Regions from separate parts of the Halomonas sp. KM007 genome, predicted to be linked through region 3. Evidence: predicted binding sites of a transcription regulator. Region 3 holds the regulator's gene; each other region holds the start of a gene.

Evidence for each region. The regulator LexA, encoded in region 3, represses DNA repair genes until DNA is damaged. The targets are predictions, from matches to a motif close to TACTGTNTANNTANACAGTA.
Region 1: a site for LexA is predicted at 3,165-3,184, ahead of uvrD (DNA helicase II). Genes of this name have one in related genera too.
Region 2: a site for LexA is predicted at 3,819-3,838, ahead of RVM27_RS12925 (S24 family peptidase). Genes of this name have one in related genera too.

Annotation. Positions count from the first base shown of each region.
Region 1 covers NZ_CP136131.1:1,955,481-1,966,239, forward strand. The annotation lists gene RVM27_RS09175 (TRAP transporter substrate-binding protein) at 1-789, opposite strand, end outside; gene uvrD (DNA helicase II) at 915-3,113, opposite strand; gene hexR (transcriptional regulator HexR) at 3,229-4,083, opposite strand; gene RVM27_RS09190 (PA3496 family putative envelope integrity protein) at 4,395-4,613, shown strand; gene RVM27_RS09195 (sodium-dependent transporter) at 4,708-6,051, opposite strand; gene RVM27_RS09200 (DUF72 domain-containing protein) at 6,205-7,074, opposite strand; gene aroQ (type II 3-dehydroquinate dehydratase) at 7,201-7,638, shown strand; gene RVM27_RS09210 (heme biosynthesis HemY N-terminal domain-containing protein) at 7,721-8,983, opposite strand; gene RVM27_RS09215 (uroporphyrinogen-III C-methyltransferase) at 8,980-10,368, opposite strand; gene RVM27_RS09220 (uroporphyrinogen-III synthase) at 10,412-10,759, opposite strand, start outside.
Region 2 covers NZ_CP136131.1:2,733,275-2,744,033, forward strand. The annotation lists gene oadA (oxaloacetate decarboxylase subunit alpha) at 1-1,233, shown strand, start outside; gene RVM27_RS12915 (sodium ion-translocating decarboxylase subunit beta) at 1,244-2,566, shown strand; gene RVM27_RS12920 (IMPACT family protein) at 2,656-3,273, opposite strand; gene RVM27_RS12925 (S24 family peptidase) at 3,303-3,722, opposite strand; gene ccmA (cytochrome c biogenesis heme-transporting ATPase CcmA) at 3,979-4,599, shown strand; gene ccmB (heme exporter protein CcmB) at 4,646-5,362, shown strand; gene RVM27_RS12940 (heme ABC transporter permease) at 5,377-6,117, shown strand; gene ccmD (heme exporter protein CcmD) at 6,117-6,371, shown strand; gene ccmE (cytochrome c maturation protein CcmE) at 6,361-6,870, shown strand; gene RVM27_RS12955 (heme lyase CcmF/NrfE family subunit) at 6,929-8,935, shown strand; gene RVM27_RS12960 (DsbE family thiol:disulfide interchange protein) at 8,932-9,459, shown strand; gene RVM27_RS12965 (cytochrome c-type biogenesis protein) at 9,450-9,920, shown strand; gene ccmI (c-type cytochrome biogenesis protein CcmI) at 9,917-10,759, shown strand, end outside.
Region 3 covers NZ_CP136131.1:3,562,611-3,573,369, reverse strand. The annotation lists gene ppsA (phosphoenolpyruvate synthase) at 1-1,521, opposite strand, end outside; gene ppsR (pyruvate, water dikinase regulatory protein) at 1,864-2,697, shown strand; gene RVM27_RS17000 (hypoxanthine-guanine phosphoribosyltransferase) at 2,707-3,285, opposite strand; gene nagZ (beta-hexosaminidase) at 3,316-4,335, opposite strand; gene RVM27_RS16990 (L,D-transpeptidase family protein) at 4,419-4,934, opposite strand; gene RVM27_RS16985 (TetR/AcrR family transcriptional regulator) at 4,912-5,598, opposite strand; gene lexA (transcriptional repressor LexA) at 5,823-6,500, shown strand; gene RVM27_RS16975 (energy-coupling factor ABC transporter permease) at 6,535-7,206, opposite strand; gene purU (formyltetrahydrofolate deformylase) at 7,230-8,084, opposite strand; gene RVM27_RS16965 (ribonuclease J) at 8,361-9,959, shown strand; gene moaE (molybdenum cofactor biosynthesis protein MoaE) at 10,052-10,531, opposite strand; gene moaC (cyclic pyranopterin monophosphate synthase MoaC) at 10,535-10,759, opposite strand, start outside.

The DNA of each region.
Region 1 (10,759 bases), 1.6 Mb from region 3:
GTCCTGCAGGTCTTCCGGCAGGGCATTCCAGGCGTCCAGGTTGACGGTGCCTTCCAGCACCGCCGTGGGCTCGTTCCATACCGACGTGTAGTAGTAGTCGGCCACCTGATGCAGGCCGAAGGCCATGTCGTTGTAGGGGCCTACCCAGTCGGCGGCATCCAGAACACCGGTTTGCAGCGAAGTGAAGATTTCGGAGCCTGGCATGTTCACGGTGGTGACACCGATACCGTTCATGGCTTCACCGGCCAGGCCTGGCAGGCGCAGGCGAATGCCCTGCATGTCGGCCAGCGAATTGATCTCTTTCTTGAACCAGCCCGCCATCTGAGTGCCTGTATTACCCACGGCAAAGGGCTTGAGGTTGTGGTTGGCGTAGATCTCGTCCCACAGCTCCTGGCCACCGCCATGGTACAGCCAGGCGTTCATTTCAGTGGTGGTCATGCCAAATGGCACGGCGGTGAAGAACTGAGAAGCCGCGACTTTACCGCGCCAGTAGTAAGACGCGGAGTGACCCATTTCAGCCGTGCCAGCGGCGACGGCATCAAAGACTTCCAGTGCCGGTACCAGCTCGCCTGCACCGTGAACGCGAATGCGCATGCGGCCGTTAGAGAGCTGTTCCACACGACGAGCAAAGTCGTTAGCACCGGTACCCAGGGCGGGGAAATTCTTCGGCCAGGAGGTGACCATATCCCAGGTGTAGGTTTCGTTAGCGCTGGCGGTAGAAACAAAGGGGGCAGCAGCGACACCGGCGGCACCCAGGCCGGCGGTTTTCAGGAATTGACGGCGTTGCATGGCGGGCATGACTCCGAAATTATTGGATGTTTTTTATAAGCGCAGTGAGCGCAGTGTCCGCCTGCCAGTATGCGCCAAGCAGGTTTTATTGGGCAAGTACCCAGTCCTGCTGGCGGGTCAACGGGTTACATGGGAGTGAGCTTGGCAAATCCGAGTACCAGCCACTTCACGCCTTCGCCGTCAAAGCTCACCTGAACCCGCGCCCGAGCGCCTTCGCCTTCGGCGTTCAGAATGATGCCTTCGCCGAACACCGGGTGGCCCACCCGCTGGCCGACATGCAGGGCGGGCAGGTCGCCGTCGCTTTCGATGCTGGATTGGGCAAAGCTGGGCCGTGACGCGGTCACGGGGCGCGAGACATGGCCGCGCAGACGCACTTCTTCCAGCAGATGAGGCGGTAGCTCACGAAGAAACCGGGACGGGCGTGGGAACACCTCTTTGCCGTGCAGTCGGCGAGTCTCGGCGTGGGTCAGGTAGAGCTTCTGCATGGCGCGCGTCACGCCCACGTAGCACAGGCGGCGCTCCTCCTCCAGGCGGCCTGGCTCCTCCACGGACATCTTGTGGGGAAACAGCCCCTCTTCCACCCCGGCAATGAACACCACCGGGAACTCCAGCCCCTTGGCCGAGTGCAGGGTCATCAGCTGCACGCTGTCTTCGAACTCCTCGGCTTCATGGTCGCCTGCGTTGAGGGCGGCTTCCGAAAGGAAGGCTTCCAGCGCGGCCATGCCTTCTCCGGCTTCTGGGGTCTCGAAGGCATCGCCATGGGTAAAGGCCCGGGCCGCGTTGACCAGCTCTTCCAGGTTCTCGACCCGCGCCTGGCCTTTTTCACCGCGCTCGCTTTGATGGTGTTCGATCAGCCCGGTGCGCGCCGTGACGTGGTCGATGATCTCGTGGAGCGGCAGCCCGGACGTGTCGTTGTCCAGCTGTTCGATCAAGTTGGTAAAGGCCTGCACGGCGTTGCCTGCGCGGCCTCTCAAGGTGCCATCCTGAAGGGTGTCGTGCAGCGCCTGCCACAGCGACACGCTCTGCTCACGGGCGTGATGGCGGACGATTTCCACGGTGCGCGTGCCAATGCCACGGGTGGGCACGTTGATGACGCGCTCCAGGGAGGCATCGTCATCACGGTTGAGCAGCAAGCGCAGGTAGGCCAGGGCGTTCTTGATTTCCAGCCGCTCATAAAAGCGGTGGCCGCCGTAGATACGATAGGGCATGCCTTGGCGAATCAGCGTCTCTTCCAGCAGGCGCGACTGGGCGTTGGAGCGGTAGAGGATGGCCACGTCCCGGCGGTTGAAGCCTTCGTTGACCTTCTCCTTGATGGTATCGACGATATAGCGGGCTTCCTCGAGGTCGTTGAACCCCGCATATACCGAGATAGGCTCGCCTTCGGCGCCATCGGTCCATAGGTTCTTGCCGAGGCGCTCGCTGTTGTGGCTGATCAGCGTATTGGCCGCTTCCAGAATCGCGCTGGTAGAGCGATAGTTCTGCTCCAGGCGCACGGTATGGGTGTTGGGAAACTCTTCTTCGAAGCGGCGAATGTTCTCGACCTTGGCGCCCCGCCAGCCGTAAATGGACTGGTCGTCATCGCCCACGGCGGTCATCGGGGTCTGCTGGCCGGTGAGCAGTTTGAGCCAGGCGTACTGAAGGGTGTTGGTATCCTGAAACTCGTCCACCAGCACATGGCCAAAGCGCTCGCGATAGTGGTTCAGCAGCGGCGGGTTGTCGCGCAACAGCTCCAGGCTGCGCAGCAGCAGCTCACCGAAATCCACCAGCCCGCCTCGCTCGCAGGTGAACTGGTAGCGCTCGTAGAGCTCGACCATCTGGGCGAGGTACGCATCGCCATTGACGTTCACTTGATGGGGTCGCAGGCCCTCTTCCTTGCAACCAGAAATGAACCCCTGCACCTGGCGTGGCGGGAAACGCTCATCGTCAATCGAGTAGTCTTTCAGCAGCCGCTTGATCAGCCGCAGCTGGTCATCGGAGTCGATGATCTGAAAGTGCTGGGGCAGTCGAGCATCCTGCCAATGGGTGCGCAGCAGCCGGTGCGAGATCGAGTGAAAGGTACCCACCCAGACATGGCGCATGGAGATGCCCAGCAAGGCTTCCAGACGCGTGCGCATCTCTCGGGCGGCCTTGTTGGTAAACGTGACGGCCAGCAGCGCATAAGGGGAAAGCCCTTCGGCCTGCATCAGCCAGGCAATGCGGTGTACCAGCACACGCGTTTTGCCGGAACCGGCGCCGGCCAGTACCAGAAGGTTGCCCTGGGGCGCACTGACGGCTTCCCGCTGGGCCGGGTTGAGATGATCGAGTATCGCCGTGACGTCGTCCATATAAGCCGCTGCCGGTTCAAAAAAGGGGCGACCAGTCTAGCACAGCCAGCACACTGGCTGTGCATACAGCGTGTCTTCAGGACGTTGGCTCAGGACTCTTTATCAGAACCGTTGCTCAGGACTCTTCCGGGTAACGCAGCGTGGTCAGGCTCTTCTTCACCGCTTTCAACTGTTCGGCCAGTTTGGGGCCCCGGGTCTTGGCCACGCCCACCGCCAGCACGTCGATCAGCACCAGGTGGGCAATACGCGAGCTGAGCGGGGTGTAAATCTCGGTGTCTTCGTGCACGTCGATGAACAGCGGCAGGCTCACCTCCTGGGCCAGCGGTGATTCGCTGGGACACAGGCCGATCACGGTGGCGCCTGCTTCGCGGGCCAGGCGAACGCTGGCCACCAGCGCCCGGGTTCGGCCTGTCTGCGAGATGGCGACCACCACGTCGCCCTCCTGCAGGGTCACCGCCGACATGTTCTGCATGTGCGGGTCGGCGTAGGCGGAGGTTGATATCTGCAGGCGGAAAAACTTGTGTTGGGCATCGAAGGCCACCGCGCCGGAGGCGCCAAAGCCGTAGAACTCGACGCGATTGGCCATGGCCAGTGCATTGACGGCCTTGCCCAGCGCTTCGTTATCGAGCCGGTCGCGCACCGACAGCAGCGTGCCCACGGTGGAGTCGAAAATGCTGTGGGAGAATTCGGCCACCGAGTCGCTGTCGTTCATCGAGAACTGCGCGAACTGGCTTCCGCTGGCCAGCATCTGGGCCAGCTGCAGCTTGAAATCCTGAAAGCCGTTGCAGCCCAGCGCACGGCAGAAGCGCACCACCGTGGGCTCGCTCACCTTTGCTTCGGTGGCCAGGTCCACGATGCGCATGTGAATGACTTCATCGGGGTTGCGCAGCACGAACCGCGCGACCTTTTGTTCGGAGCGACGGAAATGCTCCATGCGGCGTCTCATTTCATCGAACAGGGCGCGGCTCACGTTCAGCTCCTTGGGTGCTCAAAAACAAAGGATTACAGTACGACAAAATAAATCTGTTTAAAACGTTCGTTTTTTAATGGCGCTTCATCGTTTGACTCAGCGCTGCGGCAGGCGATTTAAGATGGCATGCCAATGAGTGAGCCAAGCCTAACCTAAAGGCGTTTAAATGCCGTTAAGACATTTGAGCAGAATTCGTCATCATTTTGTCAAGTAGGTTATAGTAAGAAGTGACGTGCCGCACTGCATCATTTAAAAATCAGTCGTCACGGATGCAGGTGGACGTAGGCAACTCACCTGGAGGAGCGTCGATTATGAGAAACGTCGAACGAATGACCTCGGTAAAAAGCGAATTGCTCGACATATTCATGAGTATGGAGGTCGATGAGCATGCCCAACGTCGGCGCAGCGCCGCCCAACGCAGCCTGAGAGCGCGTCGGGGCATCGAGCTGCACCGTGAATTCCAGAAGCTGTCACGGGATATCGCTCCCTTGCCAGACGAGGGCGACCCGCAAGAGAGCGAACTGCACTAGCCAGCTGAAGAAGAGGCTGGTGAAGGAAGGCGAGAAAGCGTTACGCCACGGTAACGCCTTCTCTATTGGGTAAGCTTGCCGACCTAGCGGCGAGTCAGAACAGGCCTGCCAGGAAAACCACCGTGACCCCGATGGGGGCGACGTATTTGGCCAGCAGGTTCCACAGGCTGTAGTCGTAGACATCCAGCCTCAGCTCCTTGCGCGCTTCTTCTTTATCCAGGCAGAAGGCGAAGAACACGATCGCACCCAGGCCGGTCAATGGCAGCAGAATCTTGCTGGTGAAGGTATCCAGCAGGTCGAAGATGTTCAGCCCAAAGAACAGCACGTCTGCCCATACGTTGAACGACAGCAGCGCCGCGACACCCAGTGCCCATACCGCCACGCCGCTGACCAATGTGGCCACGATACGTGACATCGACGTGCGCTCTTCGAGAGTTTCCACCACCGGTTCCAGCAGTGAAATGGCCGACGTCAGGGCGGCAAAGGTCAGCAGCAGGAAGAACATCAGGCCCAGAATGGTGCCGCCGGTCATGTTGCCAAACGCCAGGGGCAGGGTGACAAAGATCAGGCCGGGGCCTTCGCCGGCACTCAGGCCGTTGGCAAAGACGATGGGGAAGATGGCCAGGCCCGCCAGCAGGGCGATGGCGGTATCCAGCAGGATGACCGTCCGTGCGGTGCTGATCAGATTGACGTCTTCGCCCAGATACGACCCGTAGGCCATCATGATCCCCATGCCCAGCGACAGCGTGAAGAATGCCTGGCCCATGGCCGCCAGTACGACACCGCCATCGAGAGCATCCCAGTCAGGGCTGAACATGAAGCTCAGGGCTTCACCAAAGTAGCCGCTGGCCATGCCGTATCCCACCAGCACCAGCATCAACACCACCAGAGCAGGCATCATGGTGCGCGCTGCGCTTTCCAGGCCTTTGGTGACCCCGCGTGCCACGATACCGACGACCAATACCATGAACGCCGTATGCCACAGCAGAAGGGCCGTCGGGCTGCCCAGCATGCCGCTGAACAGCGCACCAATGCTGTCCGCATCTTGGCCGTTGAAGCTACCGAGCACCGAGCCCAGCGTATAGTTCAGCGACCAGCCGCCGATGACGCTGTAGAACGAGAGAATCAGAAAGGCAGCCAAGACACCGCTGACACCCACCAGCGCCCACGCTTTCGAGCGGCCGTGGTTGGCGGCCAGTTCGGCCATGGTGTTGATGGGGTTCTTCTGGCCGCGACGGCCAATCATCCACTCGGCGACCAGAATGGGCAGGCCGACCAGTGCTACACAGGCCAAATAGACCAGAACGAAGGCGGCGCCACCGCTGTCGCCCACCATGTACGAGAAACGCCAGATATTGCCCAGGCCAACGGCGGAGCCCGCCGCGGCCAGCACAAAGCCCATGCGAGATGACCACTGTGCATGCGCAAGTTTTGCCATAAATCACCTGTTTCAGTTCGATTGTAATGGGTCGATATCGGCAGATTGCGCCGATGTTCGGAAAAAAGAGATTGCCAGCGTGCTTTTCCGAAAGAACGCGCAATTTATCCGATCAAGGGTAGGCTTGCCAGTGAGCCAGCCTAAAAAGGCGGCCTAAAACAGCTGGCTCTGCTTTTCATCGGCGAAAGGTGCCAGGTCCGCCAAAGCGGCCTTGGCCTGCACCAGGCGATAGAGGTGGCGAGCCATCTGGGGTGACTCACGGTTGTCTGCGGTATGCACAAATAAAAAAGGGGTTTTCCCCTGTTTTATCCACAGGCTGAGCTGTTCTATCCAAGGGGCGAAGTAGCGTGTGTTGATCGCTTTGTCAATATGTCCAATGAAGCGAATGATGGGTTGTTGACCAGTGGAAAGCACGTGTAGCGGGAGTTTCGGCTTCTCCTGCTGGGCGTGGGCCAGCCCAGCGTGTCCTTCATGCGGCGTAGAGAAGACCGGGCGCACATCCAGCATGACTCGGTTGGCCGAATAAGTTATCAACAGGCGGTTCAAGGCCCTCTCTGCCTCACCTTTGTGGAAAAAAACAGGGTGGCGAACCTCTACCGCACAGGGCAGGTGCGCTGGCCACTGGGCGAGCAGGGCTTCCAGTTTGGGGAGTTCGGCAGGGCCAAAGTCTCTGGGTAGCTGCACCATGGTAGGGCCTAGCCGGTCGTGCAGGGGCGTCAGCGCGTCCAGAAACGCCCAGGCATCCCCAGGTCGGGTCAGGCGCTGGTCGTGGGTAATGTGGCCTGGCAGCTTGAAGCAGAAGCGAAAATGCGGCGGCGCCTGGCGCGCCCAGGCGGCGATGATATCCGATTTGGGCGTGCCACTGTAAAACGTCGTGTTGCCCTCCACGCTGGAAAACACCGCCGCATAGTCGCTGAGCAGCTCGGTTTTGGCCTGGCGAGGATAGAGGCTGCCTTGCCAATCCTGATTGGCCCACATGGGCAGGCCAAGATAGAGGGGGAGGGCGGGGGTTGCGCCGATCATGTCAACAGGGGGCCTTCGTCATGCCATCAAAACATCAGTGTAACCGCTATGCCGTGTAACCGGCGAATGGCTGGCGCACGACCGCAAAGCTTGGCATGCTGGCGAAAATCATCACCGGAGAGCGTCATGGGGCAAGGCAAAGTGGTCGTGTTGCACGGGCCAAACCTGAACCTGCTGGGGAGCCGGCAGCCTGAGATCTATGGCTACGACACCCTGGAGGATGTCAATAATCTGCTGCGCGAGCGGGCCGTCATGGCGGGGTGGGATATCCACTGCCTGCAAAGCAACCACGAAGGCGAATTGATCGATGCCATTCATGCTGCTCGACTGGATGGTACGCAGGCCATCATCATCAACCCCGCCGCCTATACGCACACCTCGGTAGCCATTCTGGATGCCTTGAACGCATTCGACGGAAAGGTCATCGAAGTACATCTTTCCAATGTCCACAAGCGAGAGGCCTTCCGCCACCACTCGTATGTCTCGCTGCGTGCCGATGGGGTGATCGCCGGGCTGGGCATACAGGGCTACCGGGCAGCGCTGGACGCCATCATCGCCGTGTGAACGATCTGTTTGCTACGCCTGAAACGCAACAGGGTGCCCCTCGGGGCACCCTGTTGCGTTCAAGCGACCTGCCTTGCGAGGGTCATGCCTTGCGCGGCGTTGCTTTCTGGCCACCTTGCTTGCTGTCATGGGCATCGCTGGGCTGTGGCAGTGAAGGCAGCGACTTGGCCAGCATGTCCACGCTGTGCCGGTAGTAGAGCTGGCTCTTGTTGTGCTCGCCCAGGCTGGCGTACAGGCGTGCAAGCTCGGCACAGACCTCACCGTTCGGGCGCTGGCGCTGGCTGGCCTCGAAATACTCAAGCGCCTTTTCCCACTGGCCAACCCGCAGTGACAGGCGGCCACAGGCCAGCAGCAGTTCCGGGTCGTTGGGGCGCTCTTGCAGCCATTTCTGCGCCTTGGCCAGCTGGCGCGCGGCGTCGACGTTCAGCAGGCCATAGCGCTTGACCAGGCGCGCATCCCAGTGATGATCCAGGGAGTGATTGAGCAGCCGCTCGGCAATCGGTTCTTCGTTGGATTGCAGCAGGGCTTCGGTGTAGAGCACGATCAGCTCGGTGTTGGCCCGCAGATAGTCGGGCATGTCGGCCCATAGCCCGCGAACACGCTCGATATTGGACGGGTTCTTGGCTTCGAACAGAATCAGCTCCCGGTAGGCCTTGAACTCCAGCTGCTCGCGCTCTTGCTGGGTAATCAGCTTCTGCGCGGCCAGGCGTGGAATGAGGCGACGCAGCCCTTCCCAGTCGTTGACGCTCAAATGCACCTGCTTGAGCAGTTTCAGCACCTGAGGGTGGTTGGATAGCTGCTTGTCCAGTCGGTTGAGGATCGCCAGCGCTTCTTCGGGCTGTTGGCGGTCGATCATCAGCTGGGCCTGCATCAGGCCAACGGCGGTATCCGCGCCGTCGGTGGTCAGCTGGGCCTGGTTCAGATGCTCCTGGGACTTCTCGTGGTCGCCCTGATAGTGGGCTGCCAGCGCGGCCGATAGGTAGTTAACGAGTGGTGTGCTGGAGTCGTCGGCGGCGCGCACCAAGGTTTTCTCGGCTTTTTTCCAGCGGCCTTCGGTGAGTGCCACCAAACCACGCACGGTGCGTTTCATGGCGCGACGGTTACGGGCGCGGCTGTTCCAGGTACGGAAGCGACCAACCGGGCGAATAATGCCGGTAAGCAGGCGTAGCGCGAAGTGCAGCACAATAAAGGCACCCAGTAGCAGCACCAGACCAAACCAGAACGAGGTTTGAACCGAGGTGTCGCCCACTCGAATCAGCCAGTAACCGGGCACTGACATCATCAGGTGCCCAAAGAGCGCGCCAACCGCGAGGCCCGCGATGATCAGCAGGATGAGTTTTCTCATGCATCACCTCCATCCTGACGACGCGACTCGAAACGGTTGTCGATGAAGCTGGCCAGCGCTTGCTGTGAGGCGCTGATATCCGGCAGCTCGGGCTTTACTTCGGCCTGCTTCAGCTCTTGAAGGCGGGCTATGACGCTCTGGGTCTCTTCACGCTCGGTGTCGTAGTAGCCGTTCAGCAGCTCCAGGGCTTTGTCGATGCTCGCTTCGTACAGCTCGGGCTCCTCTTTGAGCAGCGCTAGCTGAGACTGCTCGAGAATCAGGCGCAGGCTCTGGCGCAGGTAGGACTCCTGCTCCGGCGTGATCAACGTTTCCAGTGCTTCATCGTGCTGACGAATCACCACGAGATCTTTTAGCTCTTCACCGAAGCGGGCGAGCTGGCGCTGGAAAGTGCCGGTAGGCGGCTGCTCAATGCTCGACGTCACGGCGCGCTCTTCGATCTCTTGAGATAGGCGCAGACCCGCTACGCGCTCTTGCTGGGCATTCAGAGCTAAGTAAATGCCTGTGCGGTCCACTTGAGGAACGGCGTCCAGCGCGGCGAGCTCGTTGGCAATTTCACGACGCACGGGCGTTAGCGCCGGGTTATCGGCATCGGCCAGACGGGCATCGGCGGTGCGCAGCAGAGCGGCGGCACCTTCCACATCGCCTTCGAGCTGCAGACGTTGATTCGCCAGGCGCAGCAGGTAGGCGGCTTCGGCGTGTAGCCAGTCGCGCTCGTCGGTTTCCTGCTCTTGTGACAGTTGGGCCAGCACCTCATCCAGCGTGCTGTTGACGTCGCTGCGATAGCTGTCCAGCTCGCTGCGCAGTTCGTTCATGGTGCTGTCCAGCACCTGACTGCGTTCGGCTTCGCCCTCTTCGATCCGTGACTCAAGCTCGCTGACCGCTTGCTGGGAAGCGCTGTTTTGCGCTTGCTGGGCCAATTCGTCCAGGCGCTGCTGCTGACTATCCAGGCGCTGCCAGCCTTGCCAAGTGATCAGGCCCAGGGCGAGTGCCAGGATAACCACCAGCGCAATGGCAATGCCGCCACCCTTGCCGTTTCCGCCACCGTTGACGGTGGGCGGCGGCGTGGGCTTCGCGCCGCCGCCTGCTGGAGCAGGCCCGCTATGCTTGGCAGGCTTCTCATCTGCCGGCTTGGTGGTGGGTTTGGTGCCGGCAACGTTCTCTTTGGCGGGGTCGACCGCAGCGCTTGCCGCAGGGGCCGCTGTCGTGTTGCTGGTGTTTTTATGCCGACGCCGTGAACGGCTGTTCTTGGCGGCATAAGACGAAGAGCCGTTGGGGCCCGTGTCTTGGGGCGCGGTCGCTGAGGCGTCACCAGCAGGAGTGCCGCCCTTGGATGCATCGGTAGACGCGTGGTTGACGCCTTCCTGATCAGTTGGTTGTTTGCTCATCTGTCGCTAGCCCTTATTAAGTTCCTTGATCGACATCGGCACCCTAGGGGTTACAGGACCGATCCAACGCGGCCACCAGCGCAGCCGGCGTTGCTCCCGACGCCACCTTGAGGTCACAAAAACCCAGTCTACCGGCCAGTGTAGCTAAACGGTGACTGGAAACGATTAGCGGTTGGTTCAACGCTGCTGGACCACACCATTTTGCCAGATATTCAAGCAGTTCGCCGCTGGTGACGATGAGCGCCCGGTAGGCACCTGTGGCGAGGCGCTTTTGCATCGCTGGCGAAGGCGGCTGATAAACCCGCCGATAGACCGCCAGCCGGGTAATAGTGGCCCCGCGTGCCGCTAGAGTGTCGGCGATCAGCGTGCGGCCGCCTTCTCCTGCCACCAG
Region 2 (10,759 bases), 830 kb from region 3:
GAACTCTCCATTCCCGTCCACCTGCACTGCCACGCGACCACAGGGCTCTCGACGTCCACCATTTTGAAGGCCGTGGAGGCTGGCATCGATAACGTGGATACGGCCATCTCATCGATGTCGATGACCTATGGACACAGCCCCACCGAATCCGTGGTGGCGATGCTCAAGGACACGGACCGTGACACGGGTCTGGACCTGGAGCTGCTGGAAGACATCGCCGGTTACTTCCGTGAGGTACGCAAGAAGTATGCAGCGTTCGAGGGCTCGCTGCGGGGTATCGACTCACGCATTCTGGTGGCGCAAGTGCCGGGCGGCATGCTGACCAACATGGAGAGCCAGCTGAAAGAGCAGGGCGCTGGCGACAAGCTGGACGACGTGCTGGGTGAAATTCCGCGCGTACGTGAAGACCTGGGCTTCATCCCGCTGGTGACGCCGACCTCGCAGATCGTCGGCACCCAGGCAGTGATGAACGTCATGATGGGCGAGCGCTACAAGTCGATTTCCAAGGAGGTCCAGGCGCTGTTGAAAGGCGAATACGGCTCGGCACCTGCCCCCTTCAATGCGGAACTGCAAAAGCGCGTGCTGGAAGGCGGTGAGCCAATCACCTGCCGTCCTGCGGACAACCTGTCACCGGAAATGGAGCGCTTGGCCACGGAGCTGAAAGAGAAAGCCAGTGCCGACAAGCTGCGCCTGGCAGAAGGCGAGCGGCAGGTGGATGACGTGCTGACCTACGCACTCTTCCCGCAAATTGGCCTCAAGTTCCTCAAGAACCGTGACGACAAGGAAGCCTTCGAGCCCGCGCCACAAGTAGAAACAAAGGCAGCCGTGCCTGCCAAGGCAGAATCGGCTGCACCTGCTGCTGTGGTCAACAGCGGTCCGGAAACCTATACCGTCAAGCTCAACGGCAAAGCCTATGTGGTCGAGGTATCTCCGGGTGGCGATATTGGCGAGATCAAGGAGCAGGCTGCCGCCAGTGGAGGCGCTAGTGCTGGAGCGGGTGCGGCAGAAAGCGCTGGAGGTAGCGGCGAAAGTATCGATGCGCCGCTGGCAGGCAATATCTTCAAGGTCAACGTACGCCCCGGCGACCAAGTGGCCGAAGGCGACGTGGTCATCATCCTCGAAGCCATGAAAATGGAGACCGAAGTGCGTGCCAGCAGCGCTGGAACGGTATCCAAGGTCAATGTCAGCGAGGGCGATAGCGTCGCCGTTGGCGATGCGCTGATCGAGCTTTAAGGGCACCCGCATGGACAAACTAATCACCTTATGGGAAGGCTCCGGGCTCTATAACCTGGAGCTTGGCCAGGCGGTCATGATTCTGGTAGGGCTGGGGCTTTTGTACCTGGCGATCTACAAGAAATTCGAGCCGCTGCTGCTGGTGCCGATTGGTTTCGGTGGCATCCTGGCCAATATTCCGGAAGCCGGGCTGGCCATTTCGGCGCTCGATCAGGCCATCGAGGTGGCCAAGCCTGCCGTGCTGCAACAGATGGCGGCTGCGTTGGGCGTTACCCTGGACCCTTTGGCGGGTGTCGAGGGATGGCGTGAGGTGCTGAAAGCTGTCGCTCACGATACGGCGGCCTACGATCAGCTACGTGTGGCCAAGGACATTGCTCTGGGCGCGGGCTACAGCGATGGCATGCTCTACAGCTTCTATCGTGTTGCCATTGCCTCGGGCATTGCACCACTGCTGATCTTCATGGGCGTAGGTGCGATGACCGACTTTGGTCCTCTGCTGGCCAACCCGCGTACGCTGTTTCTGGGGGCGGCCGCCCAGTTCGGGATTTTTGCCACGTTGTTTGGTGCAGTGCTGCTTACCTCTCTGGGCGTCATGGACTTTTCGCTCAATCAGGCGGCCGCCATCGGCATCATCGGTGGGGCGGACGGGCCTACGTCGATCTATGTGTCCAGCGTCCTGGCGCCAGAGTTGCTGGGGGCCATTGCCGTCGCGGCCTATGCCTACATGGCGTTGGTGCCACTCATTCAGCCGCCGATCATGCGGCTGTTGACCACCGAGAAAGAGCGCAAGATCACCATGACGCAGCTGCGTCCGGTCTCCAAGCTTGAGAAGGTGATCTTCCCGCTGATGCTGCTGATTGCCGTCGCGCTGTTCTTGCCGGATGCGGCGCCGCTGCTGGGCATGTTCTGCTTTGGCAACCTGATGCGTGAGTGTGGCGTGGTGGAGCGGCTGTCGGACACCGCGCAGAATGCGTTGATCAATATCGTGACCATCATTCTGGGCTTGTCCGTGGGCTCCAAGCTGATGGCCGACAGTTTCCTGACGTTCGAGACGTTAGGGATTCTGGGCCTGGGCATCGTTGCCTTTGGTATCGGGACGGCGGCGGGTGTATTGATGGCGAAGCTCATGAACATGGTCAGCAAGATGCCCATCAACCCGTTGATTGGCGCGGCTGGCGTCTCGGCGGTGCCGATGGCGGCGCGGGTTGCCAACAAGGTGGGGCTGGAGGCAAACCCGCATAACTTCCTGCTGATGCATGCCATGGGTCCGAACGTGGCCGGGGTGATCGGCTCGGCGGTGGCTGCCGGGGTCATGATCAAGTACCTGGGATAGAACTGGTACTTGGCGATAAAACTGGGCTGAGCCCGAGTCTGAGCCCTTGCACGGCTTGCCGAGCTTTCATCGGCAGGCCGTGAACTTACTTACAGCGCTTCGAACGCCACGGTCGTTTTCAGGCGATTCTCCAGGCTGCCGATATCCAGCGCTACATCGCTGGGCCAGCCGATGGTCAGGCACACGCCATGCCCATCGTATTCAGCCTGTTCCACAGGCAGTGCCTGCTCTTCACACCAGGCTCGGGCCTGCGCTTCATGGGCGAAGCCTACGCGTAACCGATAGCTGTCGCGTTCGATCACTTCCCGAGTGGGCAGGGTTTCCAGCCCTGCATTGACGGCCTGGGCGTAGGCTCTGGCCAGGCCGCCGGTGCCCAGCTTGGTGCCGCCAAAGTAGCGAATCACCACGCAGCCCACTTCTCCTAACTGGCTGCCTTGCAGCGCCTGGAACATGGGCCGTCCCGCCGTGCCACCCGGTTCGCCGTCATCCGAAAAGCCAATGCGGGTCTGCTCCCCTGGTGGGCCGGCGATAAAGGCGGTGCAGTGGTGGCTGGCATTGGGGTGGGCCAGTCTGGCGGCCTGCAGCAAGGCGTCGAAGGCGCTGGGGCTGGGGGCGTGGCATAGCCAGGTCAGAAACTGGCTTTTCTCTACCTCGGTCTCGGTGGAGTGCCACGCCTCGGGGGCAATGTCGGGAACGTGGTAACGCAAGCAGGACTCCTGGCCAACATAAGCGCGAATCAGTGGTGCCGAGTCTGCCGGGTGTGGTGCGCCACGCCCATGACCATGCCCAGCACCTGGATGTCGCCATTATGCAGGAATAGCGCGGGCACTGCTGTATCTTCGGGGCACAAGTGCACCCCCAGGCGGGTAATCGATAAATGGCTCAAGGGAAGCTGGCGATCGTTGATGGTCAGGGTCGCCGTTTCCTGCTGGGTGTCGTGCTGATGCCGGTGGATAATGACCAGATCACCGTCGAAGAGCTGGCTGGCCTGCAGGCGGTCGCCGCGAATGCGCAGGGCATAAGTGTTGTGCCGGGTCACTTGACCGTCCTGGTTTGCCTGGCGGGGGTGAGGGGCAAGGCGCTGGCGCACGTTGGACGGTGGCAGCGGTTGAGAAGGTACGTGAGACGTTACCTGAGGGGCGAGGCAGATCGTCATTGTGTGTTCTCCCATGCAGCGCCTGTGCCAAGGCGGTCGAGTGAATGGACAAACGGGGTTTGATGGGTGTCTATTCATACAGTGGTTACAGTATAAGCCTGTTTTTGCATACAGTGCTAGTACTGTTTGACGCGTCGCTTTTATGGCGAGAGCTTGAGCTGTGTCATGCTGCGACCCCAGGCCGCAGAGGGTGACTGGCGAGAAAGCGCCTTTCCGTGTAGAGTTCGACCCAAAATTAATGCGTCTGGAGAGTCTTTTGAGCCTGTGCCTGCAAGCCCGACAACTGGCCTGTGAACGCGATGATCGTTGGCTGTTTGAAGGACTTGACCTCGACATCAAGGACGGCGAGATCGTCCGCATCGAAGGCCCCAACGGCAGTGGTAAAACCACGTTGTTGAAGATTCTCTCCGGCCAACTGACCGACTACCGTGGCGAGCTATTCTGGAACGGTGCCCCCATGCACCAGACCCGTGAACATTTTCTCGCAAACCTACTCTATCTAGGGCATGCCCCCGGCGTTAAAGCGGGTCTCACGCCGTTGGAAAATCTGGCGTGGTATCAAGCGCTCAATGGCGAAAAAGGCAGCGATAAACAGCGCGAACAAGCGCTGTCCGAGGTTGGTCTTGCGGGCTTTGAAGATGTCCCGGCAGGGCAGCTTTCCGCTGGTCAGCAGCGCCGTATTGCCCTGGCCAGGCTGACGCTGACGCCGCGCGCGCTATGGGTCCTGGATGAGCCTTTCACGGCGATTGACCGCCACGGTGTCATGGCGTTGGAAGCGCAGCTGGTCGCACATGCCCAGTCTGGCGGCTGTGTCCTGGTGACGACCCACCATGCACTGACCGAATCATCGGTGCTGAGACGTATTCAGCTGGGGTAAAAAGGAGTCAGCGTTGCAACGTTCACACGCCCTATCTTCACACGCCCTGTCGAGTGCTCCTGAGGTGGTCCTGCATACACCGCAGGGGGGGCTTGGAGTGGCCATTCATGCCACGCTCAAGCGCGACCTGACGCTGATGCTGCGGCGCAAGGGTGAGGTGCTCAATCCGCTGGTGTTTTTTGCACTGGTCATCACGCTGTTTCCCATTGGCATTTCGCCTGACCCTGTCTTGCTGGCCAGCATCGCGCCAGGACTGCTGTGGGTAGCGGCGCTGCTGGCGGCCCTGCTGTCGCTGGATAGCCTGTTTCGCAGCGATTACGAAGACGGCAGCCTGGAGCAGCTGCTGCTGGCCCCCCAGCCGCTGGCGGCGCTGGGGCTTGCCAAGGTGGCCGTGCACTGGCTGTTGACCGGGCTGCCGCTGGCGCTGATGGCGCCGGTGCTGGGCATCATGCTGTCGCTGCCAGCAGGCAGCTACGGGGTGCTGGCGCTGTCGTTGGCGCTGGGCACCGCGAGCCTGAGCCTGATAGGGGCCATTGGCGCAGCGCTGACCGTGGGGCTGGCCAAGGGCGGGGTACTGCTGTCCCTGCTGGTACTGCCGCTGTATATCCCGGTTCTGATTTTTGGGGCAGGCGCGGTGCAGGCCGCCATTCTGGGCGATGGGATGGCCGCTCACCTGGCCATACTGGGAGCGCTGCTGGCGGTGTCGCTCATGCTGGCACCCTGGGCGATTGCCGCGTCGCTACGCATCAGCATTAACGGTTAAAGGATGGGAAAACCATGTGGGGCTTTATAAACAAACTGCGATCTCCCAAGTGGTTTTATGCGATCAGTGCCAAGCTGCAACCCTGGTTCTGGGTGGCAGCCGCGCTGTTGCTGGCCGTGGGCGCCGTATGGGGGCTGGTGTTCGCACCCGCCGACTACCAGCAGGGCAACAGTTTTCGCATCATCTATGTGCATGTGCCTGCTGCGTTTCTGGCCCAGTCCATCTTTGTCTCCATGGCCATTTCCGGGCTGGTGTTCATGGTCTGGAAAATCAAGGTCGCCGACATGCTGGCCACCGTGATTGCCCCGCTGGGCGCCGCCATGACCTTCATCGCGCTGTTTTCGGGCGCCGTCTGGGGCGTGCCCACCTGGGGCACCTGGTGGATGTGGGATGCTCGGCTCACCTCGATGCTGATCCTGCTGTTCCTCTATCTGGGGGTCATCGCTCTGCGTGGCGCCTTCACCAGTCGTGACAGCGGGTCGCGGGCGGCTTCCGTGCTGGCCATGGTGGGCGTCATCAATATCCCGATCATCAAGTACTCCGTCGATTGGTGGTACACCCTGCACCAGCCGGCCACGTTCACCATCACCGGGCGCGCGGCCATGCCGATGGAAATGTGGGCGCCGCTGCTGATCATGGTGCTGGGCTTCTACAGCTTTTTTATTGCGCTTGCCTTGATGCGTACCCGCAGTGAAATTCTGCGCAGGGAAGCCAACAAGCGCTGGGTGCGCGAGCTTGCCGAGGAGACGAACTAATGGCCTTTTCCTCGCTAAACGAATTTTTTGCCATGGGCGGTCACGCGGTTTACGTGTGGGCTGCCTGGGGAGTCACTGCGCTGTTGATGCTAATGATCGTATGGCACGCACGTCAGGAGCGCCGCCAGCTACTCAACGTGGTAAAGCGCCGGGCGCGTCGTGAAAATGCCCAGCGCAACGCTCAGCCATCGCACGCGCAGCCCCTGCAAGAGCCAGTTAACTCTGCTCAGAAGGACGTTCACTATGATGCCTAAACGTAAACAGAAGCTGTTTGTTATCTTAGGGCTATTGTCGCTCACCGCCATTGCGGTGGGGCTCACCCTGTATGCGCTGCGCGCCAACATCAATCTGTTCTTCAGCCCGGTACAGATCGCCCAGGGGGATGCCCCTCTGGACCGCCAGATTCGTGCCGGTGGCATGGTCAGAGAAGGCTCGGTACTGCGTGACCCCGACAGCCTCGACGTAGCGTTCACGGTGACCGACTACGTGGACGACGTCGAGGTCTACTACAGCGGCATCCTGCCCGACCTGTTCCGTGAAGGGCAGGGCGTGGTGGTGGTGGGCCAGCTGCAGGCCGATGGTCGACTCTACGCCGATAAAGTGCTGGCGCGTCACGACGAAAACTACATGCCGCCGGAAGTCGCCCAGGCACTGGAAGAGGCTGGCTACTCGCCCGCTGATTTCCAGGCCAAGGCCGCCGAAGTGGGTAAGCGCCTGGAGCAGCAGGGCGTTCCACAAGCAAGCGATTACTAACGGCTTACCCCTGCACCATTCGGTAATGCCTAATGCCTAATGCCAATGCGGAGCGCTCATGCTGATTAAAATGATTCCTGAAATTGGCCACTTTGCGCTGGTCATCGCGCTATTGATGGCGATCGTGCAGGCCGTGATGCCACTGCTGGGAGCCGCCACCCGCCGCCCCCTCTGGATGGCCTATGGCTACCCCATGGCAACCGGCCAGTTCCTGTTCGTGGCCATTGCCTACCTGTGCTTGACCACCAGCTACATGCTGGATGATTTCAGCGTGGCCAACGTGGCCAACAACTCCAATTCCCTGCTGCCCTGGTACTACAAGTTCAGCGCCGTCTGGGGCAACCATGAAGGTTCGGTCCTGCTCTGGAGCCTGATGCTGGCAGGCTGGGGCTATGCGGCCTCGGTGTTCTCCAAGGAGTTGCCTCGAGACATGGTGGCCCGGGTGCAGAGCGTCATGGGCATGGTGTGTGTCGGCTTCCTGCTGTTCATCCTGATGACCTCCAACCCCTTCGAGCGGCTGCTGCCCAACATGCCCGCCGACGGCGCTGACCTGAATCCGCTGCTGCAGGACTTCGGGCTGATCGTCCACCCGCCGATGCTCTACATGGGCTACGTGGGCTTCTCGGTGGTGTTTGCGTTTGCCATTGCGGCGCTGCTGGGTGGCCGCCTGGATGCTGCCTGGACCCGCTGGGCGCGCCCCTGGACCAACATTGCCTGGGCGTTTCTGACCGTGGGTATCGCGCTGGGTAGCTGGTGGGCCTACTACGAGCTTGGCTGGGGCGGCTGGTGGTTCTGGGACCCGGTGGAGAACGCTTCGCTGCTGCCTTGGCTGACGGGCACGGCGCTGGTGCACTCGCTGGCGGTGACCGAGAAGCGCGGCTCGTTCAAGAGCTGGACCGTACTGCTGGCCATCTCGACTTTCTCGCTCTCCTTGCTGGGTACGTTCCTGGTGCGTTCGGGCGTGCTCACCTCGGTCCACGCGTTTGCCAACGACCCGTCCCGTGGCTTCTTCATCCTGATGCTGCTGGCCATCACGGTCACCCTGTCGCTGCTGGTATTTGCCCTGCGTGCTCCGCGGGTCAGCCACAAGGTGGGCTTCAACTGGCTCTCTCGTGACTCCCTGCTGCTGATCAACAATGTCCTGCTGGTCATCATGACCGTGACGGTACTGCTGGGCACCGTGTATCCGCTGATTCTGGATTCGCTGGGGCTGGGCAAGATCAGCGTCGGGCCTCCCTACTTCAATGCCCTGTTCGTTCCGCTGACCGTGGTGATGTGTATCTTCATGGGCCTTGGCCCGCTGGCCCGCTGGAAGAGCATGAGCGGCAAGGAACTGTGGCGCAAACTGTGGCTGGCGGGCGCTGCTTCGCTGGCGCTGGGCATCGCCATGCCGCTGGTGTATGGCCGTGAATGGAACCTGTGGGTAGCGCTGGGCATCATTTCGGCGCTGTGGATCGTGCTGCCCATGGTGCGCGACCTGTTCGACAAGACACGCCACGCCAGTTCGTTCGTGGCGGGCCTGCGCAAGCTGTCGCTCTCCTATTGGGGCATGGTGCTGGGCCACCTGGGCGTGGCGGTCACCATCGTGGGCGTGGCCGTGGTGTCGAACTACAACATCGAGCGTAACGTGCGTATGTCGCCGGGTACGACGGTGGAAGTTGCCGGATACCAGTTCACCATGACCGAACTGACCAATCGTCGTGGCCCCAACTTCCTGGCGGATACCTCGATCATTCAGGTTCAGCGCGGTGAAGAAGGACGCAGCTTCGTCATGCGACCGGAAAAACGCCTCTACCTGGCCACCGGCATGCCCATGACCCAGGTAGCGCTGCGCCCCGGTTTCTTCCGTGACCTCTACGTGGCCATGGGCGAAGACCTGGGCGATGGCAGCTACGCCATGCGCGTGCAATACAAGCCCTTCGTACGTTGGCTATGGTTGGGTGGCCTGCTCATGGCCTTCGGCGGCATCTTGGCCGTAGCGGATAAGCGCTACCGCCGCGCAGCCGCGCGCCAACCTGCATCCTCACGTATTGATCAATCTCCGTCACAGGAGGCCACGGTATGACACGCCGCCTGCTGCTGCTTCTTTTACCCATCGGTTTTGTGGGCATCGCGCTGTTTCTCTATCAAGGGTTGGGGCAGGACCCTTCCCAGCGGGATTCGGCCCTCATGGCGCGGGAGTTTCCCGAGTTTCAGGCCACTACCTTGCGTGACGCCGAACGCCAGGTAGACCAGTCGCTGCTCACCGGCGAAGTGACGCTGGTCAACGTCTGGGGCGAGTGGTGCCCGGCCTGCAAACAGGAGATGCCGCAGCTGCTGTCACTGGCGGATCAGGGTATCCGCATGGTGGGCATCAACTATCGGGATACCCGCGAGAAAGGCCTGGAGTTTTTGACCGAATTCGGCGACCCCTTCGAGATCAACATCTTTGACCCGGATGGCAGCCTCGGTTTCGACCTGGGCGTGTACGGCGCGCCGGAAACCTTTCTGGTGGATGCCGAGGGCGTGATTCGCTATCACCACAAGGGCTATGTCTCCCCGGAAGATGTCCGTGACCGTATCCTGCCGGAGGTAGAAAAATGGCGATAATTCGTTGGATAGTGACGGCCATGCTGCTGGCCACCGCCGGTAGCGTCATGGCAGGCGGAATCGAAGTGCGCGAGTTCGATGATCCGGTACTGGAGAAGCGCTACCGCGACCTGACCGCCTCCATGCGCTGCCCGCTGTGTGAAAACCAGGCCATCGACGACTCCGATGCGCCCATTTCGGCGGACATGCGCGAGCGCGTCTACGTGCTGCTGAACGAAGGCTACGCCGATATCGAAATCATCAACCACATGGTGCAGCGTTTCGGTGACTACATTCTCTACAACCCGCGTCTGGAGAACCGCACCTATCTGCTGTGGGGGTTGCCCATCGTTCTGGTGTTGATTGGCCTGGTGGTCGTCATCATGGTGGTGCGTGCCCGCCGCAACGCCTCTGCCAAGGCCCTGAGCGCAGAAGAACGCGCCCGCCTGAATGCCCTGATTAACCGCGAGAGGTCGTCATGACACCGGTCTGGATTGCGATTGCTTTACTGCTGATACCTGCGCTGTGGCTGCTGGTGGCACCCATGCGCGGCGCTCGCACGCTGCGTGACCAGTTGGAAACCTTCGAGGCCAACGACACCACGGCCGAGCAGAACGTGGCGATTTTTCAGCGCCGTCTGGCCTCGCTGGAGGCCGCCCGGGATCGGGGAGACATCGACGACGCACGCTACCAGGAAGATCGCCTGGAACTGGAGCGTAGCCTGCTGGAAGACACCGTCGTCGAGACCCGTCGGCCGCTGAAATCAGCCAGTGCTGGCCGCTTGATGGTGCCGCTGGTGATGGTGACCGTGGTCGGTGCCAGCACGTTCTGGTACCAGCAGTATGGTGCCGAAGGTGACCTGACGCTGTACGCCATCCAGCAGGAAGTGCGTCAGCACCCTGAAGGCTCGCTGAGCATGTTCACCGAGCGGATGGAAGCCGAAGCCGAGCGCCAGCCCAACAACCCCAACGTGTGGAGCGCGCTGTTTCCCATTTATCGCGACACCGGCCAGCCCGAGAAGGCCGAGGAAGCGCTGGAGCGTTTGCTGGCCATCGAAGGGCGTATCCCGCCCCTGCTGGCGCAAATGGCACAGCTGCAGTTCTTCATGGCCGAGCGTCAGTTGACGCCAAAAGTGCAGGCGCTGGTAGACGAGACGCTGGAGCTAGACCCGCGTCAGCCCACGGTACTCGGCCTGCTGGGCATTCACGCCTTCGATAGTGGCGATTACGAAACGGCCATCGACCGCTGGCGCCGGGCCGTGGCCAACATCGAAAATCCGGAAACGGCGGCCTCCCTGCGCGACGGTATCCGTGTGGCTCAG
Region 3 (10,759 bases):
CGCCAGCCCCACGCCCGCGTGGGGAAGGCTGGCAAAGCCAAAGGCACGGTCCGGGTTGCCCACGTTCATCATGATCTTGAAGGGAATCTCCGGCATGGCATCGACGCTGGAGACGTTGCAATCGAAGGCCAGCAGGCCCTCATACACATGACCGGTATCGCCCTCGGCACAGGAGACCGTCACGTCGCTGCCTTCCTGTAGCTGCGTGGTGGCATCTCCACAGCCCACCACCGCGGGAATGCCCAGCTCACGGGCAATGATCGCCGCATGACAGGTACGCCCGCCCCGGTTGGTGACGATGGCCGATGCCCGCTTCATGATCGGCTCCCAGTCGGGGTCGGTCATGTCGGTGACCAGGATGTCACCCTCTTGAATCTTGTCCATCTCGTCAGGACTGAGCACGATCTTGACCGCACCACGACCAATGCGTTGCCCGATGGCCCGGCCAGTGATCAGCGTGCGGCCCTTTTCGCGCAGCTGGAAGCGCTCCAGCTTGCCGCCCTCCTGCTGGGAAACGACGGTTTCAGGACGTGCCTGCACGATGTACAGCTTGCCGTCATCGCCATCCAGCGCCCACTCGATATCCATGGGCCGCTGGTAATGCTGCTCGATGGTGACCGCCTGACGGGCGAGGTCCATGATCTGCTCGTCGTCGATACAAAAACGCCCGCGATCCTTGTAAGGCACGTCAACGGTTTCCACCGAACGACCTGCGCTGGCATCCTTGCCGTACACCATCTTGATCAGTTTCGACCCCAGGGTACGACGCAACACGGCCGGACGCCCGGCGGCCAGCGTGGGCTTGTGCACATAGAACTCGTCAGGGTTGACCGCCCCTTGCACTACGGTCTCACCCAGCCCCCAGGAGGCGGTGACGAACACCGCGTCCCGGTAGCCGGACTCGGTGTCCAGGGTAAACATGACACCGGACGCACCGGTTTCGGAGCGCACCATTTTCTGCACACCGGCCGACAGGGCAACGTTCTCGTGGGCATAGCCCCGATGGACGCGGTAGGAAATTGCGCGATCATTGAACAGCGAAGCAAAGACTTCGTGAACCGCATGCTTGATGTTGGCCAGGCCTTCGATATTGAGGAAGGTTTCCTGCTGACCGGCGAACGATGCATCCGGCAGGTCTTCCGCCGTTGCCGAGCTGCGCACCGCTACCTTCAGGCCGGGGTGTTTTGCCTGCAACTGCTGGTACGCCTGCTCCAGTGCCGCTTCGAAGGTGGGCGGCAACGGCGTCTCGATGATCCACTGGCGAATACGCTTTCCAGCTTCGGCCAGCGCCTTGACGTCGTCGACGTCGAGCCGTGCCAGGGTGTCGTTGATACGGTCGTTGAGGCCTTCGTGGGAGAGAAACTCGCGGTATGCATGGGCCGTAGTGGCGAAACCGCCGGGCACCGTGACACCCACACCGGCCAGATTGGAGATCATTTCGCCAAGCGAGGCGTTCTTACCACCCACGCGTTCGACGTCCGCCATACCCAGCTGATCGAACCACAGAATGTACTCTTCCACGCAACCCCCTCACTCAGACATTGATGCAACCGTTGGGACGACACCCATTCACGCTGTCACCCTAGCATCGCGGCCCCCTATTCGCCATTGGTCTAACAGCGCAGGGAGTGGAGGATTTTTACAACAACTGCCGGAAACGCGGCGTTTATGTAGTCAGGACAGGACGCAGACCTGTTTGCGCGAGCACAATTGCGAGCCCAATCGCAAGTACCCTGCACACGCAAACCCTGCTCACGAAAACCCTGTACTCGAAAACCCTGCACTCGAAAACGTTGTGCTGCCATGGCACACGGCACACAATGAGCGCTCGTAAATCAGTTGGATGAGGATGGCGGACAGACTATGAAACGAACAGCCTTTTTTATTTCCGATGGCACGGGGATCACGGCAGAAAGCCTGGGGCGCAGCCTGTTGGCGCAGTTCAGTGACGTGGACATCAACATGATCACCAAACCCTACATCGACACGTTGGAAAAGGCTCAGGCCGTCGCCGAGATCATCGAGTCCACCGCGATGCGCGACGGTGTTCGCCCCATCATCATCGACACCATCGTCGACCAGCAGATCCGCAACGTCATCCGCCAGGCCTCCGGCTTCAAGGTCGATATCTTCTCGACGTTTCTGGAACCGCTGGAGCAAGAGCTGGGAACGCACTCTTCCTACAGCGTGGGGCGCACCCACTCCATAGGCAGCGACGATGTCTACATGGACCGTATCCACTCGGTGCATTTTGCACTGGATAACGATGACGGTGCCCGCACCCATCAATACGACAAGGCAGACATCATTCTGGTAGGGGTATCTCGCTGCGGTAAAACGCCAACGTCCTTGTACCTGGCGCTTCAATTCGGCATTCGCGCGGCCAACTATCCGCTGACAGAAGACGACCTGGATGAAGATGGCCACTTGAAATTGCCGAAAGCGCTGGCACCCCACCGGCACAAGCTGTTCGGCTTGACCATCGATGCCCGGCGACTGGCGGCCATTCGCAACGAGCGTCGCCCCAACAGCCGCTACAGCTCCATGGATCAGTGCCTGCAGGAAGTCGAGCAGGCCGAATCGCTCTACCGCAGCATGAGCATTCCTTTCATCGACACCACACGCTTCTCCGTGGAGGAGATCTCCACCCGCATGATTGCCGAAACCGGCCTGGCAAGACGTTTCTCGCCCCGCTAGGCCAGTGCTTTACATGCCCTTGGGCGCAAAAATACCCGGGGCATTTCGCCAGTAGCCTTTGTAGTCCATGCCGAAACCGAAGACGTAGCGGTCGGCGACTTCCAGACTGCAGTAATCGGCTTTCAGACCAGGCACCGCTTTGCGGTCGTGCTGCTTGTCCACCAGTACGGCGGTGGTCACGCTGGCGGCCTGGGCTTCCTTGCAGTACGCCAGGATGGCCGCCAGGGTGGCGCCTTCATCGAGAATATCGTCGACGATCACCACATGCCGACCCGCCATGGGGACTTCCGGAGAGACCCGCCAGAACAGCTCGCCGCCGCGCAGTTCATTGCGGTAGCGGGTAGCGTGCAGGTAGTCCACTTCCAGTGGGAAACCCAGACGTGTCAGCAAATGACCGGTGGTGATCAACCCCCCGTTCATGACGCAGTAGAAAACCGGCAGCTTATCGCCCAGGTCACGGGTAATCTCTTCCGCCATACGGTCCAGCGCACGCTCGACCTGCTCCTGTGAAATCAAACAGTCGGCGTTGTCCATCAACTCGCGCATGGAGTCCAGCGACTCCAGCGCCTCTTTATCCAATTTGGACATCGAGCCTCTCCAAAACAGTCTACGGGTCAATTAGCTGGCGTCAGCCACCAGCGCTTCCAGCCTGGCGTGGGTCTTGCGCCAACGGCCCAACGCGGCCAGTGCTTCCAGCTGCGGCCGCGCCCGGCCATAACGCAGCTTGGCGGGTCGCTTGTTGAATACGTCATGACAGGCCTGCACCACTTCCAGCGCCGCCTCACGATCGTTGCAGATCAGCAGCATGTCGCAGCCCGCTGCCAGGGCAGCCTTGGCGCGCTCGGCGGGGCCACCCGCCTCATGGGCGCCGGCCATACTCAGGTCATCCGAGAAGATGCACCCTTTGAAGCCCAGCGATTCACGCAGCATGCCTAGCCAGCTGGGGGAAAAACCAGCCGGGCGGGAATCGAAGGCAGAGTAGACGACATGGGCGGGCATGACGCCGTTGAGCAGCGTGGCAAGCTGGCGGAAGGGCACCAGGTCGTGCTCCTTGATGGCCGAGAGCGGACGCTCATCGACAGGGAGAGTGGTGTGCGAATCGGCCCCCACGCCGCCGTGGCCGGGAAAGTGCTTGCCCACAGCCGCCATTCCCGCCTCATGCAATCCGTGCACGAAGGCTTGCCCCAGCAAGGCGACGTGCTGAGGGTCGCGGCTGAAGCTGCGCTCCCCGATCACGCTGGAAATACCGCTGTCCACGTCCAGCACGGGGGCAAAGCTGATGTCCAGGCCACAGGCGGCCATTTCCATGCCCAGCAGCCAGCCGGTATCTTTGGCCAGCGCCAGCCCTACCGACTGATCATGGGCAAACACGTCGCCAATCCGAGCCATGGGCGGCAGGCGCGTCACGCCTTGCCGGATACGCTGAACCCGGCCGCCCTCTTGGTCGACGGCCAATAGCAGGTCGCCACGCACACGACGAATGCTGTCACACAGCTCCCGCACTTGGGTGGCGCTTTCCACGTTACGAGCAAACAGAATCACGCCACCTACCGCGGGATTCTTCAGCAGGCGCTGGTCTTCCTTGGTCAGGGTCTGGCCTTCCAGGTCGAGCATGACCGGGCCTAGAGGTTGAGTCATCGTACTGGGTCCAGGAAAAAGGGCGTCATTCTAGACCACCCGTGTGATCTTTCAAAATGTGGAGTATGCCAGCGGGGACAACGTCAATGCAGCCATACTGGCGTACCCGGCACAGCCCGTTTGAAAAGCCAGAGCAGGTCGGCATTACGTAGACGCACACAGCCGTGAGAAGCAGCAAGGCCCATGGGCTGGTCAGGGGGAGTACCGTGCAGGTAGATGTAGCGACGCTGGGAATCGACACGGCCGCCGCGATTGATACCGCGCTCCAGGCCACATAGCCACAGTATGCGGGTCAAGATCCAGTCGCGCTCGGGGAACTCGACCGCCAAATCGGCAGAGTAGACCTCTCCGGTCCAACGACGCCCCCGAAAGACCGCATCCTCGGGTAGCCCATCGCCAATGGCTGCCCGCACATAGTGCCAGCCCAGTGGCGTACAGCCACTGCCCTCCTCTTGCCCCACACCGGCTTTGCCCGTGGAAACAGCGCATTCGTGCTTTAGCTCGCGCCCCTGCCACCAGCGCAGGCGTTGGGCCTGGGTGTCGATTTCCATCCAGCCACCTTCAACGGGCGGCAGATCAGCCAACCTGGGCGTTTGCATGAGGCTTCTCATCCACGGTTGCTGCAGGCAACGGCATTGGCGCGCTCATGGCCGCCACCACGACGGGGCGCAGGCGTCGGATCAAGTCGCGTACCGTTACCTGCTCCTGATAATCCTTGGCGGCGATATCGCGCAGTGCATCCAGGCCAGACAGAGTGAAAATTACCGTGCCCAGCATGAAGTGCAGCCGCCAGAAGCGCTCGGCATCTGGCAGCTCGGGCGTTGCCCGGCGCACCAACTCCGTGAAGCGCGTGAAGACATCACCATACTGCTGCTGAATATAGCGACGCAGGTGTCCTTGCGCCTGGCTGTAAGCCAGCCCCAGCAGCCGCATGAACACTTTCAGGCTATGGCGCTCGGCAGGCACGGCCAGCACGGTGGTGGCCATGGTTTCCAGCAGCACCTCCAGAGGAATGGCCTGGCCTTCGTAGCGCGCTTCCAGCTCGTCCAGCGCAGTATGGAAGCGTTCGGAGAACGGGTCCAGGTAACGGGCAAATACCGCCTGTATCAGCGCTTTCTTCGACCCGAAGTGATAATTGACGGCAGCAAGGTTGACCCGCGCTTTACTGGTGATATTGCGCAGTGATGTTTCGGCAAACCCCCGCTCTGCAAAGAGCACCTCTGCCGTATCCAAAATACGTGTGACCGTATCCGACTGGGCCATAGCGCCCTCCCAAAACAGGTGTTTAAAACATGGCGATCGCGTTGGCGAATAGTATGCCATTCCCCCTGCTGGCTCAAACGATTATCCCGCTCGAGGTTCAGGCCGCGTGCCCCGGTACGGATTGCAACTCATCATGTACTGGACAGAGCAACATACTGTATACTTAAACACATACTGATTTTACGGACATGTAGCGACTGTCTTTTCACTGTTTGGAGTCTGATATGTCACGCCCACTCACCGCACGCCAGCAGCATGTATATGATTTTATCGTGAAGACCATGGGCGAGCTTGGCTACCCCCCTACCCGCGCCGAAATCGCCAAGGCGCTGGGCTTTCGTTCCCCCAACGCTGCTGAAGAGCATCTGCGCGCACTGGAGCGCAAAGGTGCCATTCGCATCATTCGCAATACGTCACGCGGCATTCGCCTGCCCAACCAGGAACCGCTCGACGCCACGCCCCCGGCAGCCGAGCCTACCAGCGCCGCCAACGATGCCACGCCCAACGGGCTGCCGGTCATTGGCGAAGTCGCGGCAGGCAGTCCCATTCTGGCAGCGGAGCATATCGACCGTTACTGCCCGCTCCCTGCAGAGTACTTCACCCCCAAGGCCGACTATCTGCTGCGAGTTCGCGGCCTGTCGATGAAGGATGTGGGTATTCTGGAAGGCGATCTGCTGGCGGTGCATCGTACCGACCGCGTGCGTGACGGTCAGATCGTCGTCGCGCGCCTGGAGGACGAGGTCACGGTCAAGCGTTTTAAACGCCAGGGGCATCACGTCACGCTGCTCGCCGAGAACGAAGACTTCGCCCCCATCGAAATCGACCTGAGAACTCAACAGCTGGATATCGAAGGCGTCGGGGTAGGCGTCATCCGAGGTGGCAACGGCCAGGCACTGGGTTAAAATACTGGGCTAGGACACTGGACCAAGCCACCGCCTACTGCATATCGATGTAACGATGATCGTTGAACGTGGCGACCCAGTGCGGGTGGTAGACCAGCAAGATACTCAGCAGCATGCCCGTGATGAAGGCTTCCGAGGGCATCAGCAAGGGTAAAAAGCGGGCATACTCCTGAGCCAGATAGATCGCTTCAGGGTCGGTGCCCGCCACCAGAATCAGCCCCACGGCCGCCAGCCCGCCTCCTAGCGTGGCCAGCGCAGCACCGAAAAAACCGCAGGCAAACAGAAACACCATCAGGTTGTCCGGCAAGCGGCGATCCACGATACGCCATACCACCCCCGTGATCACGGCGGGCACCAGTCCCGTCACCAACACGTTGGGCCCCAACAGCTCCCAGGCATTGCGCCCGATCACCACCATCGCCACGTTGAGCAGCAGGTTGCTGATCAAGGCCAGGGGCACCTTGAACACCAACGTCATCAGCACCGTGAACACCAGATGCAGGGTCAACCAATCGACCGCCTGGGCCCGCAGCTGCCACATCAGCATCACGGCAAGCGTCGCGGCCATCCAGCGATGCTGCAAACCGGTATCTTCCAGCAGCGGCTGCCAGGGGCGCTGCCAAAGCACCCACCCCAGCGCACCTGCCGACACCAGCCAGGTAGCCAGCAGTGCCCAGATGGCCAGCACGCTTTGTGCAAAGGACATGGCGCCCCTCCCCGGTGGGCGAGTTAGCTGAACACGACGGTCTTGTTACCGTGAATCAATACGCGATCTTCCAGATGCCAGCGCAGGCCGCGGGCCAGCACGGCTTTTTCCACATCACGGCCAAAGCGCACCAGGTCGGTGGGCGTATGGCAGTGGCTTACCCGATGGATATCCTGCTCGATGATGGGCCCCGCATCCAGCTCTTCGGTTACGTAATGGCAGGTGGCACCGATCAGCTTGACGCCACGCTCGTAAGCCTGGTGGTAAGGCTTTGCCCCGGCAAAGGAGGGCAAGAAGCTGTGATGAATATTGATGACGCGCCCGGCATAGCGCTCGCACAGCGAGGGGGGTAGTATCTGCATGTACCGCGCCAACACGACACAGTCGGCCCGTGCCGCATCGATCTGGGTTTGTACCTGCTCGAAAGCCGCCTGCTTGTTGGCTGGGTCCACCGGCACGTGGTGATAAGGAATGCCGTACCACTCGGTGAGCGAACGCATGTCGTCATGATTGGAAATGACGCTGACGATATCGCAATCCAGCTCGCCTGCCTGCCAGCGATACAGCAGATCCACCAGGCAGTGGGATTCCCGGGAAACCATCAATACCACGCGGCGGCGCTTCTGGGTGTCCACCAGTGACCACTGCATATCGAATTCGGCGGCGACGGGTTCGAACGCCGTGCGCAGCGCCTCGGCCGACATGCCCAATGAATCGGCGAGAATTTCGTAACGCATGAAAAAGCGACCCGTCTCCAGGTCGGAGTGCTGGCTGGCCTCGGTAATCGAGCCGCCCTGCTGGGCAATGAAGCTGGAAACACGCGCCACGATGCCCACCTGATCCGGGCACGACACAACTAAACGGTAATAATGAGACATCAATGAACACTCTTGCGTATGTAACGGCACGTTCGCCAGGGACTTACCTGCCGACAGGCAAGCCTCACCAGGCGCACTAGTGTAACGCAAGCGCTGCAACCAAGCACTGTGTGGTGCAGTGCCGCGATGATTGTTACAGGCCCCTCCCTTCCCGTATAGTTAAGAGATTACTTCCCAGGCTTTTCATGACCGATGCATCCACCACGCGTTCAACTTCGTCCCCGTCGCCGCCCGCCCCTGCACCTGCTTCCGCTAGGTGGATGCGGTGAAATTGGAATGAATCTTACGCTGTATGGATACGACGATCAGTGGATCGCCGTCGATTGCGGCATGATGATTCGTCAAGATCTGCCCAACTCGCCGCTGCAGGTACCCAACACCGACACCCTGCAGACCCTCGGTATTACGCCTGCCGCACTGTTCATCACCCATGGTCATGAAGACCACATCGGCGCCGTGGCCTGGCTATGGCCGCGCTGGGGCTGCCCTATTTTTGCCACCCCACTGGCGGCGGGTCTGCTGCGCCACAAGTTTGCCGAACACCAGCTCAGCAGCGCTGCCATCGAAATCATCGAACCCGGCGATGCGGTTGAGCGCGGGCCCTTTACCCTGCGTTATTTGAGTGTCACCCACTCCATACCTGAAAGCTGCGCCATCATGATGCAGGCAGGCGACTATCGGGTTCTGCACACGGGTGACTGGAAACTGGACCCGGAGCCGCTCATCGGTGCGCCGGTGAATGCCGCCCATTTCCGCGCGCTGGCCCCTCTGGACCTGGTGGTGGGTGACTCCACCAACGCCCCCATGCCAGGGCAGTCGGCCAGCGAAGGCGACGTCGCCAAGGCACTGGCCAGCACCCTTGCGAAGTGCAAGGGGCGCGTCGTGGTGTCGTGTTTCGCCAGCAATCTGGCGAGGGTTCTGGCCATCGGGCGTGCCGCACAAGCCTGCGGACGCCGCGTCAGCTTGATGGGCCGATCCATGGAGCGCATGGTGAGCGTGGCCAGAGGGTTGGGCTACCTGGACGATTTTCCGGCACTGGTACCGCCCCACGATCTTGGCTATTTGCCCCCCGAAGAAGTCGTGATCATTGCCACGGGCAGTCAGGGTGAGCCACGCGCCGCGCTTCAACGACTGGCGCAACGCCGTCATCCCTTCGTCGACCTGGAGCCCGGTGACAGCGTCATTTTTTCTGCCAAGGCCATCCCGGGCAATGAGCGCCCCATCGAACAGCTTAAAAAACGTTTGTTACAGCTGGGGGTCGATCTCTTCGATGAAAACAATCATCCCGAGCTGCATGCCACAGGGCATCCAGCCCAAGAAGAGCTCAAGAAGCTTTACCAATGGGTACGCCCAAAAGCCCTGCTACCCGTGCACGGTGAAGCTCGACATCAGCAGGCCCACCAGGCACTGGCCGAACAGCTGGGCATCAGCGCGCCCCTTGCGCCGGTCAATGGCGACATGATCGCGCTGGACAACCAGGGCCTGCGCCTGGAAAAACGCCACCCCCAGCCACCTTGCATCGTCGATCAAAACAGCGTGAGGCCCCACCCCGGGCTCGAGCACCAGACTCCCGGCGCACGGCGCGGCAGCCTGTTTCTGGCACTACCGGTGACCGCCACCGAGACCGGCTGGTGGCGCATTGGACGGATGATGCTGGATACCACGGGAGCCTGCCCGCTGGATGAGGAGAGTTTCAGCGATTGGCTGGACGATCAGTTGGAAGAGATCGAGGCCGAGACCCTGGCAGACTTGCGCCAGGCGCTGCAACCGCGCCTGATGCACTGGCTGGCCAACCACCTTCAGCACATGCCTGAGGTGCACCTGCAGATCATGGCCGCCGATATGCCGACCGAGGAAGAACTCGATCGGCAGTAGTTCATGCGGTAGTTCATGCGGTAGTTCATGCAAAAATTCAGGCAAAAATTCTTGCCAAAGTTCATGCCGAATTCAGCAGGCCCAAGCGCGGGTCATGACCAGCGCTCGGCATCCTGCTGATCGGTTTTGCGCTCCTTGACCCAATACGTCCCCTGGCGTGTGCGCTCCTTTTTCCAGAACGGCGCCTGGGTCTTGAGATAGTCCATGACGAAGTCGCAGGCCAGGAAGGCATCCCGGCGATGGGCACTGGCGACCAGCACGCGAACGATAGGGTCACCTGGCGCCAAATCTCCCACCCGATGAATGATGCGCACCGCCTGGAGCGACCAGCGCTGCCAGGCCTGCTCGGCGATCTCCATCAGGCTGCGCTCGGTCATTCCCGGGTAATGCTCCAGCGTCAAGCCCAGTACATCGGGCGACTCGTTGAAGTCGCGCACCAGCCCGGTAAAGCTGACCACCGCACCGATATCCGTGCGACCCTGCAGCGCCTGCTCGTAGCCATGAGCCATGGAGAAGCTGTCCTCGGTGACCTCGACCACGAGCGCTTTATGCGGATGTTCAAGCAGCGCCATGGCTCAGCCTCCCGTGACCGGTGGGAAGAACGCCACTTCGTCATCGTCGGTAATCCGCGAACTATCGCTGGCCATGACCTGGTTGATGGCACATAACGTACGCTGATCGGACAGTAGCGCATAGCGCGCATCCCGGGCGCTGAGCGCCGCCTTCAGGCCCGCGACGTTGCGGCTCGGCAAGCGGTCCAGATCCACCGACACATCGCTTTCCCCGACCCGCTCGCGCAG